2 regions of the Corynebacterium vitaeruminis DSM 20294 genome follow, and region 2 is predicted to be linked to the other one. Evidence: predicted binding sites of a transcription regulator. Region 2 holds the regulator's gene; the other holds the start of a gene.
What was found. The regulator LexA, encoded in region 2, represses DNA repair genes until DNA is damaged. The targets are predictions, from matches to a motif close to CGAACANNTGTTCG.

Region 1 (7,197 bases), 720 kb from region 2:
GATGCGCAAGGGCACCCGCGGCATCGTCACCGGACGCGCGACCATGCTCGGCGGCCTCGCGTCGCTCGTCATCGGTATTGTGCTTTTGCCCATCGGCTCCCGCACGAGCCTCCTCGCCGCGCTCATCATCTTCTCCGCCACCTGCTGGTTCCTCGCCGGCCGGGTCTTCGCTCGCATCGACGAACCCACCTACCCCACAGAAGGCTTCGCCCACCGCAATAGCTTCCAGCTCCTGAAGTCAAGCGTCGCTTTTCGACGCTTCGTGATCGTGCGCTCGCTCCTGCTGGTCACAGCCCTGTCCACCTCATTTCTGGTGACACTCGCGCACTCCGCCAACCTCTCCGGCGTGGGCGTGTTCCTCCTCGCCACGGGTGCCGCCTCCATTCTCGGCGGCAAGTTCTCCGGCAGGCTTTCCGACGTTTCCTCACGGTTGACGATGGCCTGGGCATCCCTTTTCGCCTCCATCGTCTTGTTCGTCACCATCGCGTTCCCCGTCATCGCGCCGCTGTCATTCTTTCTCGTTACCCTGGCCCACACCGCGGTCAGGGTGGCGCGGAAGACCTACGTCGTGGACATGGCCGAAGGCGACGAGCGCACCCAGATCGTGGGCGCGGCCAACACGCTCATGGGCGTCGTCCTCCTCGTCGTCGGAGCCATCAGCGGCGCCATCTCGTTTTTCGGTGTCTCCGCCGCCATCACTTTCCTCGCCGTGCTGGGAGTCGTGGGCTTCCTCGGGGCGTTGCGGCTCGAGGAGGTTTCGGTTGGGCGTCGAAAAGCCTAAAACGCTAAGCTAGAGGGGAAATTTTCCCCGATAACAGGAGCGTCGTTACTCGTGAGTAGCTCTTCTTCCTGCGCCGTTGTGGTCCTCGCCGCTGGCGCCGGCACCCGGATGAAGTCCGATAAACAAAAGACCCTGCACGCCATCGGCGGCAGGAGTTTGCTTTCGCACTCCCTCCACGCCGCGGCTGGCGTCGACCCGGAGTTCATCGTCGCGGTCATCGGCCACCGCCGCGACCAGGTGGGCCCCGCCGTGGATGCGGTAGCCGCCGAGCTTCCGGGCACCACCGTTCGCACCGCGATCCAGGAGGAGCAGAACGGCACCGGGCATGCGGTGCAGTGCGCGATGGATCAGCTCGAGGGGTTCGAAGGCACCGTGCTCGTCACCAACGGCGACGTACCGCTGCTGCGCCCGGAGACGCTCACTGCGCTGGTAGCGGCACACACCGAGGTGCCCACCGCCGTCACCGTGCTCACCATGAGCCTGGACGATCCCACCGGCTACGGTCGCATTGTGCGCAATGAGGATGGCGAGGTCACCGCCATCGTCGAGCAGAAGGACGGCGACGCAGAGACACTGAAGATCAACGAGGTCAACTCCGGCGTCTTCGCCTTCGACGCCGCCATCCTCCGCGGCGCGCTCGGCCAGCTGCGCGCCGACAACGCCCAAGGCGAGCTCTACCTCACCGACGTGCTCGGCATCGCCCGCGCCGAGGGCCACCCCGTCCGCGCCTACCGTGCCGAGGACCCGAGCGAGCTCGCCGGCGTCAACGACCGCGTCCAGCTCGCCGAGGCCGGCCGCGAGCTCAACCGCCGCACCGTCGAGGCCGCCATGCGCGGCGGCGCCACCGTCATCGACCCCGCCTCCACGTGGATCGACGTCACCGTCACCGTCGGCCAGGACGTGACCATCTACCCCGGCACCCAGCTGCTCGGCACCACCTCCATCGCCGACCGCGCCGAGGTCGGCCCCGACACCACGCTGACCAACATGACCGTCGGCGAGGGCGCTAGCGTGGTCCGCACGCACGGCTTCGACTCCGTCATCGGCGCCGAGGCGACGGTGGGCCCGTTCACCTACATCCGCCCGGGCACCGTACTCGGCGAGAAGGGCAAGCTGGGCGGCTTCGTGGAGGCCAAGAACGCCCAGATCGGTCGCGCTTCCAAGGTCCCCCACCTTACCTACATCGGCGACGCCACCGTCGGCGAGGAGTCGAACATCGGCGCATCCAGCGTGTTCGTCAACTACGACGGCGTAAACAAGCACCACACCACCATCGGCTCCCACGTGCGCACCGGCTCCGACACGATGTTCATCGCCCCAGTCACCGTCGGCGACGGCGCCTACTCCGGCGCGGGCACCGTCATCCGCGAGGACGTCCCCGCCGGCGCCCTCGTGGTTTCGGGCGGAAAGCAGCGCAACATCGAGGGCTGGGTGGAGAAGAAGCGCCCCGGCACCCCCGCGGCCCAAGCAGCGGAGGCAGCGCGCACCGAAGAAACGGACGCTTAAAGCACCCTCCCCCGCTCCACCTATTAAGCTAATCATTGGTTTGTTTTCCATTCATTCCGAGTTAACTTTGGACTCACCCCAGGAAGGTATGCCCCACCTATGACCTCCAAACACCTCACCGAGAGCCGCAAGAATCTCATGTTGTTCTCGGGTCGTGCCCACCCCGAGCTCGGTGAAGCCGTCGCCAAGGAGCTTGGCATCGAGCTCACCCCGATGACCGCCCGCGACTTCGCCAACGGCGAGATCTTCGTCCGCTTCGAGGAGTCCGTCCGCGGCTCCGATGCTTTCGTGATCCAGTCCCACACCCAGCCGCTCAACAAGTGGCTGATGGAGCAGCTCATCATGATCGATGCGCTCAAGCGTGGTTCCGCCAAGCGCATCACCGCAATCCTGCCTTTCTACCCCTACGCCCGCCAGGACAAGAAGCACCGCGGCCGCGAGCCCATCTCCGCCCGCCTCGTCGCCGACCTGCTCAAGGCCGCTGGCGCCGACCGCATCGTGTCCGTCGATCTGCACACCGATCAGATCCAGGGCTTCTTCGACGGCCCGGTCGACCACATGCACGCCATGCCGATCCTCACCGACTACATCAAGGAGAACTACTCCCTCGATAACATCGTGGTGGTCTCCCCCGATGCTGGCCGCGTGAAGGTTGCCGAGAAGTGGGCCAACGTATTGGGCGATGCCCCGATGGCCTTCGTCCACAAGACCCGCTCCGTGGACGTTGCCAACCAGGTCGTGGCCAACCGCGTCGTCGGCGACGTTTCCGGCAAGACCGCGATCCTGCTCGACGACATGATTGATACCGGCGGCACCATCGCCGGTGCCGTCGGTGTGCTCCGCGACGCGGGCGCCGAGGACGTCATCATCGGCTGCACCCACGGCGTGTTCTCCGATCCCGCTCGCGAGCGCCTGTCGCAGTGTGGTGCCAAGGAGGTCATCACCACCGACACGCTCCCGCAGAGCACCGAGGGCTGGGACAACCTCACCGTCCTGCCGATCGCCCCGCTTCTGGCCAAGACCATTCACGAGATCTTCGAGAACGGTTCCGTGACCGACCTGTTCGAGGGTCAGGCCTAAACTCCTTTCTTAAAAGTGCCCCTCCGGGGGCACTTTTTGCTTTCCCTAGAATGGTGGCGGAAGCTCTGGGACGAGGCGGCCTTGTCGCCTTTCCTGTTGCTTCCTCCTTCTCAGGTGATAGGTCCGAGCGAACATTCGACCAACCCCCGCCGGGTAGCTGGTAACCACCTTTCCGTCCGGCGTCCTCCACTTCACGACCCCATCCTCCACCTCGTAGTCCACGAGGCCGGAGCTTTTCATGTTGTGGCAGGAACGACACAGCAGCACGCCGTTCGACGGGCTGGTCTTGCCTCCGTCCGCGTAGTTGACCTGGTGGTCGTGATCGCAGACGGTGTGGGTGCAGCCGGGGCTGCGGCAGCCGTCGTCCCTAAACTTCATGTACACCTGCATGCGCTCGCTGAACGAGTAGTGATTCACCTCCTCGATCTCTGCCGCGCTCAGGTCACGCGCCTTGGCGGCGATGGCCCGCCACTTGGCGGACTCTTCCTTGCTGAGGAAGCCGACCGTGGGCATGTAGAGCCCCTCCATGTCCGGGCTTGTGAACAGGTTGAGGGTCACCGAATACTTGGTGACGCGGTCTCGGATGAATTCCTCGAAGACCTCGGCGGAGTATGGTGTGAACTTCTGCGGCTCCTCGGACTCTTCTTGGTCCGCCTCCTCCTGCAATTCGGCGGCCTTCTGCTCGAGGCACTGCTGGAGCACATCCGCCGCGGCACCGGATACGACGGCCTCGAGGTGTGTGTTTCCCTCGCCGTCGTCGTGCATCTGGAGGAAGCGCCCCTCCTCCGGATCCTTGACCAGTTCGCCGAAGTGCATGGCAACGATGTCCGTGACTTGCCTCCCAAGCTTCCGTTTCAGGGGAAGCTCTTGGCCTTTCACCGTGGGAGTGATGAGAAACGCCACCTCCTCGTCGATAGCGGCCAGCTCTTCCGGCGTGAGCCCCGCGAGCGGGGCGCAGATGCTCAAGATCCGCTCTAGATCGAGCGGGTACCCATCCAACTGACGCCCAAGGGTGACAGGCATGTGGTGAAAGAACCGCATGGCATCGAGGAGGCGTCCTGCGCGATAGTTGGACACTCCAAACTGGCGGGCAACGACGGACTCATGGACTATGGCGTCCACGTCCTCGGCGTCCTCGTCGCGGATGCAGAGGACGAACCACTGATGGAACTGCCTCCGCGCAGACTCTTGATCATTCATACTCAACGGAGAATCGGGATCGCGATGCTCGAAGAATGCCCCGTCCTCGATCGTTATTTCCCGCATGTAGCGGCCCCTTAAAGTGTTGGCTTGTATCGAAGTCAATCCTTTACCCACCACCCATCCTAGAACACCTGTTCGACAAATTCAATACCCTTCTGCTAGGGTTGGGGCATGACCGCAGCGACCGTGCGCGCCGCACTCGAGCCACTGGCCAATCCGGCAGACGCCCAGGCCATGAGCACATACATGAGAAACCACTTCCCATTCTTAGGCATCAAAACCCCTGGTCGTCGTGAAGCGACGAAGGAGCTGATAAGGAGCTGGAGGGGCCGCGAACCCGCGGAAGTCTGCAACCTGGCCGAGGAGCTGTGGGCGCAGGAGGAACGCGAGTTCCACTACGTGGCCTGCGACCTGCTGCGCGCCTACAAGGGGGAGCTGGGGGTGAGCTGGCTGGCCGCGCTCGTGACCACCAACTCCTGGTGGGACACCGTGGATGCGCTGGCCAAGGTGGTCGGGAAGCGGGCTTCCCCGCGAGACATGCGGGCGTGGTCGCGCACGGACAACCTCTGGCTGCGGCGGGTCAGCGTCATTCATCAGCTGGGTTTCAAGGAAAAGACCGACCCCCTCCTGCTCGCGGAGATGATAGACGCGGCCAACGGTACCGGCGAGTTCTTCCTCAATAAGGCGATCGGCTGGGCGCTGCGGGACTACGCGCGCACCGAGCCCGAGTGGGTGCAGCGATTCGTGGAGCAGCACGACCTCGCCCCGCTGGCCAGGAGGGAGGCGCTCAAGGGTTTGGCCGGAAACCGCAAGGCGTGATAGGATTTTTCAGTCTCGGCGAGGGCGCGCAAGCGCCGTTATCGACGCGATGTAATTCTCAAGCTTTTTTGAAACGCCTGCGAAGACTCGACCAAGACATTCGAGTCGGCCGCGGGCCTTTTGTCATTTCGCGGCCGAAACCCCATGACAAAAGGAGAAATAGGAATGGCTTCCTACCCCACCATTGCTGCTCAGCCGCGTAACGAGTTCGGCAAGGGCGCTGCCCGCCGCACCCGCCGCGCAGGCCTCGTCCCGGGCGTCATCTACGGCCTGGACCTCGAGGCTCCGGTCCACTTCGCCGTCTCCCGCCTCGAGCTGCACTCCCTGCTGCGTAACCACGGCTCCAACGCCGTTCTCGAGCTGGACATCGAGGGCGACAAGCACCTGACCATGGTCAAGCACGTCGACCAGAACGTCCTGACCCTGGACGCAGACCACGTCGACCTCCTCGCCATCAAGCGCGGCGAGAAGGTTGAGGTCGAGGTTCCGGTCGTGCTCGAGGGCGCCCCGATCTCCGGCATGCTCGTCCAGGATCTCGACCACGTCCTGGTCGAGGCCGACGTTCTGTCCATCCCGGAGAACATCACCTTCTCCATCGAGGGCTTCGAGGAAGAGGCTCGCGTCCACGCTGGCGACCTGGCTATGCCGGAGAACACCACCCTGGTCACCGACCCCGAGGCAGTTGTCGCCACCATCGAGCGCATCGAGGAGGTCGCCGAGGAGACCGAGACCTCCGAGGAGGAGGCACCTGCAGCCGAGGCTGAGGGCGACGCTGAGTAGTCAGTAACGCCGCAAACCGCGGGAGTGCCGTGCGCACCTTCCCGCGGTTTTTTCTATGATGAGACAGGTGACTGACGCACCTTTCCTCATCGTGGGGCTGGGAAACCCCGGCCCCCAGTACGAACGCACCCGGCACAACGCGGGATACATGGCGCTCCACGAGCTCCTCGGGCACGACTCGCTGCGCCCGCACAAGAAGTCGAACACGCTGATCGCGGAGACCCGCCTCGGCGGCAAGAAGGCGATCCTCGCCCAGCCACGCTGCTTCATGAACCTCTCCGGCACGCCCGTGCGCGCGCTCGCAGACTTCTTCAAGGTCCCACCCGCCCAGGTTGTCGTGCTTTTCGACGACCTGGAGCTGGAATTCGGCCAGGTCAAGGTGTCGCTCTCGGGCGGGGATCACGGCCACAACGGCCTGCGGTCCATCACCAAGTCGCTGGGCACGAAGGACTACGTGCGCGTGGGCATCGGGATCGGGCGCCCGCCGGGGAGGATGGATGTGGCCAGCTTCGTGCTCAAGCCGTTTAGCAAGGCGGAGATGAAGGAGCTGCCCATCGCCCTCGCCGACGCCGCCGACGAGGTCGCGCGGTTTGTCACCACTTCCTAGCCTTGATGAGCGCCAGCCGAAGGCCTTCGTCGTCAAGCGTAAGCGCGGACTCCTTCTTCAACCGATGAACCACGGTCGGGCAGTTCACGCAGCGGGGACGATCCTGGCAGCACTTCCCCTTCTTGGGGCCCTTTTCGAGGGCGCGGCGCACCTTCTTGAGCTTCGAGTCCTTGACGTGCGAGGGCTTCGACACCTGGGCGCACAACTCTTCCCAGGTCACCTCGCCTCGGGCATAGGCCCACGAATCAACTCTTCCCATACCATCTAAGTTAGCACAGCCTAAGCAAAGGAGCATCCGATGAAACTCGCCACCCTCAGGACCGCAACTGGCTACCGCGCCATCGAAGTGACGGGAGAGAATAGAGGAAGGGTGCTGGCCGAGACCGATGCGGGGACGTTCCTGCGGGATGGGCTGGTGGGG
Region 2 (7,197 bases):
GAGGAGGGCTGCGAGTGGCTGGTCCCCGGCGTGCGCCTCGAGCTCGTCACCGAGCTCATCCGCTCGCTGCCCAAGCACATCCGCCGCTCGGTTGTCCCCGCCCCCAACTTCGCCGAGCGCATCCTCCCCTCGCTCCATCCCGACGAGGGCGGCCTGTTGGAGCAGATCGCGCAGCGCCTAGGCGAGATCACGCACATCACCATCGAGCCCGGTGACTTCGACCAGACGAAGCTGCCCGCCCACCTGCGCATGCGATACGCCGCCGTCGACCGCCACGGCAAGGTGATCGACTCCGACCGCGACCTCGACGCCCTCAAGCGCCGCCGCGCGGGACAGATCAAGTCGTCCGTGTCGCGGGTCAACCGCCGCATCGAGCAGAAGGAAACGACTACTTGGACAAGGGACACCCTCGGCGAGGTCAAGGAGGCCATCCAGACCACCGTCGACGGGCAGAAGGTCAAGGCCTACCCCGCGCTCGTGGCCACCCCCAACGGCATCGCGGTCAGGGCCATGCCCACGAAGGAGGAGGCAGAGGCGTCGATCTTCAGCGCGAACCTCACCATGCTGCTGCGTGAGATCACGGTGAACACCCAGAAGACGCTCAACGGGCTCCCCCTCAAGCAGCGCGTCGCGGTGGAAAACTACCCGCACGGCGGCCCGGAAGGCTTGGTCAACGATGCCCGCACCGCGGCGATCCGCGACCTCATGATGGAGCACGGCGGGCCCGTACGCACGCCGGAGGAGTTCCAGAGCCTGCTCTCCACCGTCCGGCAGCTCGTGGCGGGGAGGGTGCGACAAATGATCGTCGCGCTCGCACCCGGTCTGGTGTCCTACTTTGACATCCAGAACCAGCTCAAAGGCTGGAAGGGCGCCGCCATCGACGACCTCAACCGGCAGCTGGACTTCCTGCTGCCCGAGCACGCGGTGTCCAAGCACGGCGTATCACGGCTCAAGCACCTCCCCCGCTACCTGCAGGCCATGAGCATCCGGCTCGAGGAGATGGACAGGAACCCCGGCAAGGACCAGCAGCGACAGGAAGTCGTGGAAAAGCTCGAGGCACAGCTGAGCCAGAAAGTGTCCTCGGCACGGAAGGGCTCCATCCGGGTGTCAAACATCCGCGACATCCAGTGGCAGCTGCAGGAGCTTCGCGTGAGCCTGTTCGCACAGCGCCTGGGTACCGCCCAGAGCGTTTCCGAGCGCAAGATCGCCAAGGCGATTCAGTCGCTCGGGGCCTAGGACTCCTTCTGCCGGTCGCGTCGGCGCATGAGCCGGATCTCCGACTCGAAGTCGTCGGCGCTTTCGAAAGATTTGTACACCGACGCGAAGCGAAGGTAGGCGACCTCGTCCAGCTCGCGGAGCGGATCGAGGATGGCGAGGCCAATGTCGTTCGCGTACACCTGCGAGCTGCCCTTGTTTCGGACGGACTCCTCGACCTCCTGGGCGAGGACCTTGAGCGCGTCCTCCGACACGTTCCTCCCCTGGCAGGCACGGCGGACGCCGACGATGACCTTTTCGCGGCTGAACGGCTCGGTAATGCCGTTGCGCTTGATGACCAGCAGCTGGGCCTTCTCGATGGTTGTAAAGCGGCCCTGGCACACGCTGCACTCGCGGCGCCGACGAATCGCCGTGCCGCCGTCTATGACGCGCGAGTCAATGACCTTGGAATGCTGACTGTGACAAAACGGGCAATGCACGGCTACATCATACCCGGTTGCTACAGGTGGCCTTTTCCTAGCGGCCCTGGCTTACCGCGGGCGCGGTAGCGGCTGGCGCCGCCCCATCCTCCGGCCAGGTGGCCAGCATGCCGCCCATGAGGGTGAGCCCGAGCAAGAAGCCGACGATGAGGCTCGAAGAGGAGGCCTTGCTCGAACGGCTGACTTCCGAGGAAGCCTCCGTTTCCACATGTTCACCTTCCCCTAGATCGAATGTGCGAACCGGTGCTAGGCCGGCACCGATCTCGAGTGTCCCGCCGTCCCAGGTTGCAGCAGCGGGAACGACAAGCGCGGCCGGGCCACGAGTATGACGACGCGTGCTGGCACGTGGCGACAAGATAGTCATTACAACTCCTTTGAGGAAAACTAGGTCGATCTGTAGGAACACGCAAAACCTTAAACAAAAGGTTCCCCACCGAAACCAACCGATTCGCATGTCTGTTCGAAATTATGGATTGTTTTCGAATGGTTGTCAATCCCGCGACACGAAATTCGAACATGTGTACCTGTTTGTCCCCTCATGCGCTACACTGTCCTAGGAAAGATCAAATAGGTTTTCGAGATCGCCCTTTCGAATCCTTTTCCACACGCTGCGCCGGTCCCCACTCCCCGAGCGACGAATAGACGCAAAGGACACAACACACTATGAGCACAGAGAAGTCTTCGCCACAGCCCAAGGAACCGAAGCTCACCGAGCGACAGCGCAGGATCCTCGAGGTCATCCGGGACGCGGTCGTCTTGCGCGGCTACCCGCCGAGCATCCGCGAGATCGGCGACGCGGCCGGGCTTCAGTCCACATCTTCAGTGGCCTACCAGCTAAAAGAGCTCGAGAAGAAGGGGTTCCTGCGCAGGGACCCCAACAAACCCCGCGCCGTGGACGTCCGAGCCCTTCCGGAGCAGCCAAAGAAGCCGGGGAAAAAGGCCGCAAAGCTCGCCCCGGTTCCCGACAAGGTCCCGGAAGAGCTTTCTTCCATGTCCTCCGGCACCCACATGGTCCCCGTCGTGGGATCGATCGCGGCTGGTGCACCCATCCTGGCAGAGGAGAACATCGACACCTATTACCCGCTGCCCGCGGACATCGTCGGCGAGGGCGAGCTGTACATGCTTCAGGTCGTGGGCGAGTCCATGATCGAGGCCGGAATCTTGGACGGCGACTGGGTCGTTGTGCGCTCGCAGCCGGTGGTCGAACAGGGCGAGTTTGCGGCCGCACTCATCGACGGCGAGGCCACCGTGAAGGAGTTCTTCCGCGATTCCACCGGCGTGTGGCTGCTTCCCCATAACCCCGCGTTTGACCCGATCCCCGGCAACGACGCCACCATCATGGGCAAGGTGGTCTCGGTTATGCGAAAGCTGTGATTTGCCGAACCCCTAAAGGGACGTGTTTACCGAAAATTCGGTGGGCGCGTCTTTTTCTACACCCTGATTGGGGTAGCCCGGCGGCACTTTGACGAGAGTCACATGTTTGCTTGTTTGGTATTTCCGTGCAAGTAAAACGGGCCTTTCTGGTTTTCTTCCTCGCAAATTTCTGATTGAGTGCCCGTTTACTCCTCATTCAAAAAGAAAGTGTCTTCTCGGGCCCCTCCCCGCGTGCCACAATGGATGGAAGTTAAGTTATTCATTCCCATACGGATTGTTCGGACATGTCCGATGTCCGCATCGTGGTCAATCCTGAAAGAAAGTTGTGAGATAGAGATGTATTCGGAGGAGCGTCGCCGACAGATTGCTTCACTGACCGCCGTCGAGGGCCGCGTCAACGTCACTGAGCTTGCCTCTCGGTTTGATGTCACCGCCGAGACCATTAGGCGCGACCTCGCGGTCTTGGATCGGGAGGGCGTCGTCCACCGCGTCCACGGTGGCGCCGTTGCCAACCAGACTTTCCAGACCACCGAGTTCAGCCTGGACACACGCGCGCGTTCGGCATCGGGCGCGAAGAACTCCATCGCCCACGCGGCGCTCGCCTACCTTCCCGAGGCCAACGGCGGAATGTTCCTCGACGCCGGTACCACCACCGCCGCGCTCGCGGACCTCCTCGCCGTTCAGCCCCAGGCGAAGCAGTGGTCGATCGTGACCAACAGCCTCTCCATCGCGCTCTCGCTGGCCAACTCCGGCCTCGACGAGGTACAGCTTCTCGGCGGCGCGGTGCGCGCCATCACCCAGGCCGTCGTCGGCGATACGGCGCTGCGCACCCTAGCGCTCATGCGTGCGGACGTCGCGTTCATCGGAACCAACGCGCTCACCCTCGACCACGGCCTGTCGACCGCCGATTCGCAGGAGGCCGCGATCAAGTCGGCCATGATCACCAACGCCCACAAAGTGGTCGTGCTGTGTGACTCGACGAAGATGGGCACTGACTACCTCGTGAGCTTCGGCGCCATCTCCGAGATCGACGTCATCATCACCGATGCCAACGCTCCGGAGTCCTTCGTGCAGGCACTGCGCGACAAGGGCGTGGAAGTGGTCATCGCGCCGTAGGCGTCGACAAGCAGCAAAAAGCCGGTCGTTCCCCTCTTGCATAGAAGGGAGCGACCGGCTTTGCGCGTTGCTTAGCTCGGCTGGATGACCGCGCGAACGGCGGCGCGGGCCTCGGTGGCACCCTCGGCGTCGAGCGCCGCCTCGGCTGCCTTCTGGCAGGTCTCGAGGTCGACGGCTGCCAGCTGCGCGCCTACGCCGGCGATGGCGGTGGATGCGGCGGACAGCGAGTTGACGCCAAGGCCTGTCAGCACGCACGCGAGCAGCGGGTCGGCAGCGGCCTCGCCGCACACGCCCACGGCGGTGTTGAAGCGCTTGCCTTCCTTACAGGTGTGCGAGATGAGGCGAAGCACCGCGGGCTGCCACGGGTCAGTGAGGTACGCCAGCTGCGGGGACATACGGTCGGCAGCCATGGTGTACTGGGTCAGGTCGTTGGTGCCGATGGAGACGAAGTCGAGGTACGGCATCAGCTTGTCGGCCATGAGCGAGGCGGCGGGCACCTCGATCATCGCGCCCGCGGTGAGGTTGCGCTCGGCGCACAGGCCCGCGAACCACTTCGCCTCGCGGGCGGTGGCGACCATCGGTGCCATGACCCAAGTGGGCGAGTTCTCGTCGCGGCCCAGCTCCTTGGCAGCCAGCGCGATAGCGTCGAGCTGGCGGGTGAGCAGGTCCTCGTTGGCGCGGGCGACGCGAAGGCCGCGGACGCCCAGGGCCGGGTTCATCTCGTCCGCCATGGACGCGAACGCGACCGGCTTGTCGGAACCGGCGTCGAGGGATCGGACGACGACCTTGGAGTGCGGGAACTGCTCGAGCACCTTCTTGTACACCGCTGCCTGCTCCTCCACGCTCGGCTCCTCGGTGGCGGTGAGGAAGCACATCTCGGTGCGGAAGAGGCCGATGCCCTCTGCCTGGGACTCGGTCGCGGCGATGCGCGCAGCCTTGCCGTCCTGGACGTTCGCCAGCAGCTGGACGCGGTGGCCATCCTTGGTCTGGGCCGGGCCGCGCCACTGGGCGATACGCTCGGCGAGCATCTTGGACTCCTGCTCGGCCAGCTTGGCCACCTCCGGGTCGGAGCCCAGGGTGACGGTGCCGAGAGAGCCGTCGACAAGCACCGGCTCGCCCGCCTTGATGTCCTTCAGCTTGGCGCCCACCGCGACGATGCAGGGGACGTTGAGCTGGCGAGCGATGATGGCGGTGTGGCTGGTCGGGCCGCCGAGCTCGGTGACCAGTCCGACGAACAGGTCCGTGTTCAGCGCTGCGGTATCCGCCGGCGAGAGGTCGTCGGCGAAGAGGACCACGGGCCCCTCGACGTCGGGCAGGCCCGGCTCCGGCTCCCCGCGCAGCTCCGCGATGACGCGGTCGCGGATGTCGCGGAGGTCGGTGGTGCGCTCGGCCATGACACCGCCGGCAGCCTCGAACATGGTGACAAACTTGGTGGTTGCGGCAACCACGGCGTACTCGGCCGGATGGCCGCCCTGGATGCCCTTCCTTACTGCCTTGCGCCAGCCGCGGTCGCTGACCATGCCTGCGGTTGCCTTGAGGACTTCCGCGGCAGCGCCCTGCGCCTTGGAGGAGCGATCCAGCAGGCGGGCGGCGACGGCATCTGCGGCGGTGATGAAGCGTTCGAGCTCAGCCTCGCGCTGGGCCTCGTCGACGACCTCGCCCGCCTGCGGAAGCTCCGGTCGGGGGCTGATCCAGACTGCCTTGGCGTAGCGAACACCAGGAACGACAGCCGTACCCTTGATAACAGTGTCTTTGGTCACGTTTTCCAACGTATTTCCCCTGTCTTCACAGATGGTTTATTTCTTCCCTCTACATCACCACAAAATCCACATTCTCGCAACAAATCAGACAACAAAATGTTGACAACCAAAAAGAAATGGGCATAAATTTAGGGATAGAACCAACATTTTGGGTTCTACTCATGAAAGAAAACCCATTATTTCCTCGGAAGATTCCGAGAAATCAGGCACCCGCCCTGAGAAATGGGACATTGCACGGTAGGAGGTGACGATGGCCACAGTCGCTGAGGTACAGCACAGGCAGTCAACAATCGTTGCCCTCACTCGGGAATTGGGCCGCTGCTCGGTCTCCGATCTCGCAGCCCAATTCGACGTCACGCCGGAGACCATTCGGCGCGACCTCAAGGTCTTGGAGAGCCAAGGCCTGCTCCGCCGCGTCCACGGCGGTGCGGTCATTGGCGCGCCAAGCAATCACGCGGACCTACTCGCGGTCGATGACGACGATGAGCTTCCGGTTCACCAGTCGCAGCGCCGCAAGCAGTCCATCGGACAGAAGGCCTTGAGCCTCATCCCCGGCCCGCACGCGTCGATGCTCATCGACGCCGGGTCGACCACCGAGGCCTTCGCGAACGTGCTGGCGAGGAACTACCTCGGCCAGGATTGGTCAGTTGTTACAACATCACCGAACATCGCGAAGTCGCTCGCCTCAGCTGGCGTGCCGCACGTGAGCATGATCGGCGGCACCGTCAAGCCGCGGACCCAAGCGATCGTAGGTCCGAGGGCGCAAGACGAGCTTCGCGTCCTCCGCGCGGACATCGCCTTCCTCGGAACCAGCGGCTTCAGCCTAGAGCGGGGTTTTACCACCTCCGACTCCCGCGAGGCGGAGATCAAAAAGCTCATCATCAACCAGGCGAACTTCTCGGTCGTCCTGTGCGACTCCGCAAAGATTTCCAAGGATTCCACACTCACTTTTGCAATGCCCGACGACGTGGAGGCGATCATTAGCGATCGCAACGCTCCGAAGTCGTTGGAAGACGCGTTGCTTCCAACCCACACAAGACTGGTGATCCCGTGATTCTCACACTCACACCCAACCCCAGCATCGACACGACGCTGTCCATCCCCCACCCGCTCAAGCGGGGCGAGGTCCAGCGAGTATCCAGCTCTGAGTCCGTCGCCGGTGGCAAGGGAGTCAACGTTTCCCTCGCCGTCCTGCGCGCTGGCCTGGATAGCCTCGCGCTCTTCCCCGCCGCCGAGCGCGACACCTTCCTCGA

Region 1: a site for LexA is predicted at 4,695-4,708, ahead of B843_RS13220 (HNH endonuclease signature motif containing protein). Genes of this name have one in related genera too.

Annotation. Positions count from the first base shown of each region.
Region 1 is NZ_CP004353.1:1,042,429-1,049,625, reverse strand. It holds gene B843_RS04915 (MFS transporter) at 1-781, shown strand, start outside; gene glmU (bifunctional UDP-N-acetylglucosamine diphosphorylase/glucosamine-1-phosphate N-acetyltransferase GlmU) at 833-2,287, shown strand; gene B843_RS04905 (ribose-phosphate diphosphokinase) at 2,387-3,367, shown strand; gene B843_RS13220 (HNH endonuclease signature motif containing protein) at 3,413-4,567, opposite strand; gene B843_RS04890 (DNA alkylation repair protein) at 4,742-5,389, shown strand; gene B843_RS04885 (50S ribosomal protein L25/general stress protein Ctc) at 5,555-6,169, shown strand; gene pth (aminoacyl-tRNA hydrolase) at 6,228-6,776, shown strand; gene B843_RS04875 (hypothetical protein) at 6,763-7,035, opposite strand; gene B843_RS04870 (fumarylacetoacetate hydrolase family protein) at 7,075-7,197, shown strand, end outside.
Region 2 is NZ_CP004353.1:1,762,179-1,769,375, forward strand. It holds gene hrpA (ATP-dependent RNA helicase HrpA) at 1-1,236, shown strand, start outside; gene nrdR (transcriptional regulator NrdR) at 1,233-1,694, opposite strand; gene B843_RS13820 (hypothetical protein) at 1,732-1,902, opposite strand; gene lexA (transcriptional repressor LexA) at 2,358-3,068, shown strand; gene B843_RS08090 (DeoR/GlpR family DNA-binding transcription regulator) at 3,405-4,184, shown strand; gene ptsP (phosphoenolpyruvate--protein phosphotransferase) at 4,256-5,953, opposite strand; gene B843_RS08100 (DeoR/GlpR family DNA-binding transcription regulator) at 6,195-6,998, shown strand; gene B843_RS08105 (1-phosphofructokinase family hexose kinase) at 6,995-7,197, shown strand, end outside.